DNA from 2 places in the Providencia rettgeri genome. Region 2 is predicted to be linked to the other one. Evidence: riboswitches for the same ligand, from Rfam matches in the RefSeq annotation. Region 2 holds a riboswitch; the other holds the start of a gene.

Region 1 (2,477 bases), 1.4 Mb from region 2:
AATGAAGCGCGGTATTTTATCCCTATGGTGGAATACTTAACAAACTTTGGTGAAATAAAGGATATTTTGGTACAAAACTCGTTAGAAACGAGTAGTGACGAAAATACGCCTCATTTTCAACTGATCCCGAATAATGTTAGGTTACCATTGCTCTATCAACAAACTCTTCCCTCTAACAATGAAACATGCAAATGGATAAATTGGTTCTTACCAACTTTGCGTATAGAAATAGATAGCGCGAGAGCTGACTGGCAGCAACAAGCCTTATTAATCCAAGATACCTGCCAAAAACTATCTGCCGATAAACATATTAGCACCACATCCGTATTTCAATATATGGGTGATCGGCAAGTTAGCATGTATTTAATATTCAAAAACGATGAGTTTCGCCTTACACCAGAACAACTTAAGCAGTCACCTGGTTGGCTTGAATCAAGTGGGATATTTATCAGTAATACCTCAAAAGCAGAGTTATTTACCCATCAAGGTGCAGAACAATACTATGCACCTTATGCTGAGTTAGGAATAGATAAACAGCAAATATTAGCGGATATTGAACAACACTTTAATTATTAACCCTGAAAACAAACATTCGTTGTTCGCCTATTTAGCGAAGAATGACAAGGAAACATTTCCCCTAAATTATTTTTTACCCAATACACATATTTCCCCTAAATTATTCGAGTGAGAAGAAGGCGGCAAACGAAGATATCCCGAGGAGCATACATAAGTATGTGACTCGGGTAGCTGAGTGAAGCCAACGCACTTATCGCGCGAAGAATGACGGGGAAATCGCTTGAAGAATGACGAGGAAAGCTTATACTGATCAATTCTTGTCGGAGTGCCTAGTATGTGAAAACATCAGGCTGAGACCGTTAATTCGGGATCCGCGGAACCTGATCGGGTTAATACCCGCGAAGGGAACAAGAGTAATCACTCGGTGCCATTTTTGCCATTCTTCTTCTGGCGAAAAATTAAGCACAACGTCTTTTTATTACTCCGCCGAACTCCTGACAAGCAACTTTCTTTCGATAAACCCGCTAGATGCCCTTTGCATCATAGCCGTGACAATGTCAGGAAATTGCTATGTCCAATATTACAAATAACGTTATACCTACCACTGATTTATCCCCTCAAGCCGCACCTGCTCGCACTCGTAAAGCCCAACGTGACGCCGCTGAAAACTTCATCAATACCGTTTCTGGGGTTTCATTTCCTAACTCGGTACGTATTTACCTGCAAGGTTCAAGAGACGATATCCAAGTCCCGATGCGAGAAATCCAACTATCGCCAACCTTAATTGGTGGTGACAAAGACAATCCGCAATTTGAAGATAACGAGCCCGTTCCTATCTATGACACGTCAGGCCCCTACGGCGACCCAAATTCAGAACTCAATGTGCACAAAGGGCTGAAAAAAATTCGCGCACCGTGGATACAAGAACGTTTAGATACCACTGAAGTCGAAAACCTCAGTTCAGACTTCACACAACAGCGTCTTGCCGATGCCGGTCTTGACCACTTGCGCTTTAATAACCGCCCGCGCCCATTAAAAGCACAACCTAACAAGTGCGTCACCCAACTTCACTATGCACGTAAAGGTATCATCACGCCAGAAATGGAGTTTATCGCCATTCGCGAAAATATGGGGCGTGAACGTATTCGTGGCGAAGTTTTGCTGCAACAACATTCTGGGCAAAGCTTTGGGGCGAATTTACCGGAAAACATTACCCCTGAGTTTGTTCGCCAAGAAGTCGCCGCAGGTCGCGCTATCATCCCTGCGAATATCAATCACCCAGAATCTGAGCCGATGATTATTGGCCGTAATTTCTTAGTAAAAGTAAACGCCAATATTGGCAACTCGTCCGTCACTTCATCCATCGAAGAAGAAGTGGAAAAGCTGATCTGGTCAACTCGCTGGGGGGCAGATACGGTGATGGATTTGTCCACAGGACGCTATATTCACGAAACCCGTGAATGGATTTTACGTAATAGCCCAGTGCCAATCGGTACAGTGCCAATCTACCAAGCCCTTGAAAAAGTCAATGGCATCGCGGAAAACCTCACATGGGAAATGTTCCGCGATACATTATTAGAACAAGCTGAGCAAGGTGTTGACTACTTTACTATCCATGCTGGCGTCTTACTACGCTATGTGCCTATGACAGCTAAACGTTTGACGGGGATTGTTTCACGCGGCGGCTCCATCATGGCTAAATGGTGTTTATCTCATCACCAAGAAAACTTCCTATACGAACACTTCCGCGAAATCTGTGAAATTTGTGCCGCTTACGATGTTTCTTTGTCATTAGGTGATGGTTTACGTCCAGGCTCAATCCAAGATGCCAACGATGAAGCGCAATTTGCCGAACTTCATACCCTTGGCGAGCTGACCAAAATTGCGTGGGAATATGACGTCCAAGTGATGATTGAAGGCCCCGGCCACGTGCCGATGCAAATGATCCGCCGCAATATGAC
Region 2 (2,477 bases):
GCCAAAAGGTAAAGCCGATGACATGCCACAAATAGCTATCGCGGATGATGTCATCAATGGCGATTTCAGGTGCAAAAAACCAGAGCGCGCCAAAGCACAGAAGCGCTATGGTAATTAATAGACCGGAAGCAATTGCCCCCGGTAATAACGAAAGGTTAATTAACGACTGACGGCGGATTGCCATAAACGTGTCCAGTTTTGACGTTGTTTAGCCACTTCTTGTGAGCTAAATTGTAAGGCTTTTTCTGGCAGAGGCAGTTGGTTATAAACGTCTGGTAAAGGCATATCAATAACCGGATACATCCAGTTAGTGGTCGGTAAAGTACTTTGAAATTCAGGCGTTAAAACGAATTGCAAAAATTGCTTGGCAAGTTCTGGTTGCGGGCTGTTTTTTAATCTCGCCGCAACTTCTACTTGCAGATAATGACCGTCGTTGAATAAGGCGGCAGCGTAATTGTCTTTTTTATCATTTAGTATTTGGTAGCCCGGCGATGAGGTATAACTTAAAACAAAGTCCCCTTCACCTTTTAAGAACAAACCATATGCTTCACTCCAACCTTTGGTCACTGTTAAGGTTTTTCCTGCCATTTTTTTCCAAGCCTCGGCGGATTTATCCCCATACAGCTTTTCAATCCATAACATCAATCCAAGTCCTGGAGTACTGGTTCGCGGATCTTGATAGATGATTTTCCAGTTATTTTTACTATCTAATAGCGCATCCATACTTGCTGGTGGCTGTTGAATTTTGTTTTTGTCGTAAATAAATGCGAAGTAGCCATAGTCATAAGGAATGAAAATGGAGCTATCCCATGCAATGGGTAACTTTAGCGCCGCAGTATTAATCTCGGCAGGTGCAAAAAGGCCTGTTTTCTCCGCGGAGTCTAATAAATTATTATCTAAACCTAAAATGACATCAGCTTTGCTTTTTTTGCCTTCCATTCTTAAACGGTTTAATAGTGCGACGCCATCACCTAAAGCCACAATGTTTAATTCGCAGTCACATTGTGCTTCAAAATTCTGTTTAATTTGCGGGCCGGGTCCCCACTGTGCTGCAAAGGAGTCGTAGGTATAGACAGTCAAGGTGGGTTTTTCTGCCCATACGAATTGGCTTAAACTGAGTGCACTGAGGGTAAAAATCGATGCTATAATTTTGTTTTTAAACATGCTTTTTCCTGCGCTAATAAAGAGTGACACAGGATTTGAGAGTGAACCGATGCAGGTTGGCATACGGTGGCTCAAATCCCTACGCCGGTATTAACCGGATCAGGTTCTACGGGTTATTTCTCAGCCAAAATAAATTTGGCACCCCGTTGAGACGCTTACTATTGTAGAGACTTCAGACATATCTGCAAACTGTATTGATATAGGTTTACCCGTTAGGGTATGTGTGAAACAATTAGGTATCTTTCAAATTTGGTTATTGGGGTAGTCGAGTGATTGATGATGATGGCTACCGCCCGAATGTAGGAATTGTAATTTGTAATCGGCAAGGGCAGGTTTTATGGGCTCGCCGCTATGGTCAGCACTCATGGCAGTTTCCTCAAGGAGGTATCAATCCTGGGGAATCACCAGAGCAAGCGATGTATCGTGAGTTATACGAAGAAGTTGGGCTACAGCGTAAGGATGTCAGATTATTGGCTTCTACCCGTAATTGGTTACGTTACAAATTACCCAAGCGTTTGGTGCGTTGGGATACAAAACCAGTTTGTATTGGGCAAAAGCAGCGTTGGTTTTTACTTCAACTTCAATGCAATGATGCCGATATAAACGTGCAGCGCAGTAAATCGCCAGAATTTGATGGCTGGCGATGGGTCAGTTATTGGTATCCTGTCAGGCAGGTGGTTTCTTTTAAACGCGAAGTTTATCGCCGTGTAATGAAAGAATTCGCGCCAATAGTTATGCCTTTACAGGAACAAAAATTACCACAACGACCTGTTTTTAATAACCGTAGGCGTGGAGCAAGGTAAGCCTATGTTGATGCGTTTACGTGAAATTGTCGAAAAAGTAGCGATGGCGACAAGTTTGACCGATGCGCTCGAAGTATTGGTGGATGAAACCTGCAAAGCGATGCGCACGGACGTGTGTTCGATTTACTTAGCAGATCATCCTCGCCAATGCTATTACTTAATGGCAACCCGCGGGTTAAAAAAACCTAGCGGGATTGCTATTCGCCTTGGCTTTGATGAGGGGGTGGTTGGCGCAGTTGGACGTCAATCAGAAATGCTTAACCTAGCGGATGCTCGCGAACATCCTCAATATAAATATCTTCCACAACTAAAAGAAGAGCAGCTTAAAGCCTTTCTTGGTGTTCCCATTGTTTATCGGCGTCAACTATTAGGCGTGCTTGTGGTTCAGCAGCGTGAAAAACGGCTGTTTAACGAAACAGAAGAATCTTTCATGGTAACGTTGTCGATGCAGCTTGCGGTAATTTTATCACAAGCGCAAGCCAAAGGGATTTTTGGGCAATATCGGCAAAA

The links. Region 2 has a riboswitch for thiamine pyrophosphate ahead of thiB (thiamine ABC transporter substrate binding subunit). Riboswitches for the same ligand answer to the same signal wherever they lie in the genome.
Region 1: it holds a riboswitch for thiamine pyrophosphate, as region 2 does, so the genes downstream of both, thiC (phosphomethylpyrimidine synthase ThiC) here and thiB (thiamine ABC transporter substrate binding subunit) in region 2, are expected to answer to the same signal.

Annotation. Positions count from the first base shown of each region.
Region 1 is NZ_CP163512.1:4,011,167-4,013,643, reverse strand. Features, by position in the region: gene AB6N04_RS18420 (hypothetical protein) at 1-576, shown strand, start outside; TPP riboswitch at 828-940, shown strand; gene thiC (phosphomethylpyrimidine synthase ThiC) at 1,087-2,477, shown strand, end outside.
Region 2 is NZ_CP163512.1:2,641,011-2,643,487, reverse strand. Features, by position in the region: gene thiP (thiamine/thiamine pyrophosphate ABC transporter permease ThiP) at 1-184, opposite strand, end outside; gene thiB (thiamine ABC transporter substrate binding subunit) at 160-1,164, opposite strand; TPP riboswitch at 1,223-1,320, opposite strand; gene rppH (RNA pyrophosphohydrolase) at 1,434-1,967, shown strand; gene ptsP (phosphoenolpyruvate--protein phosphotransferase) at 1,972-2,477, shown strand, end outside.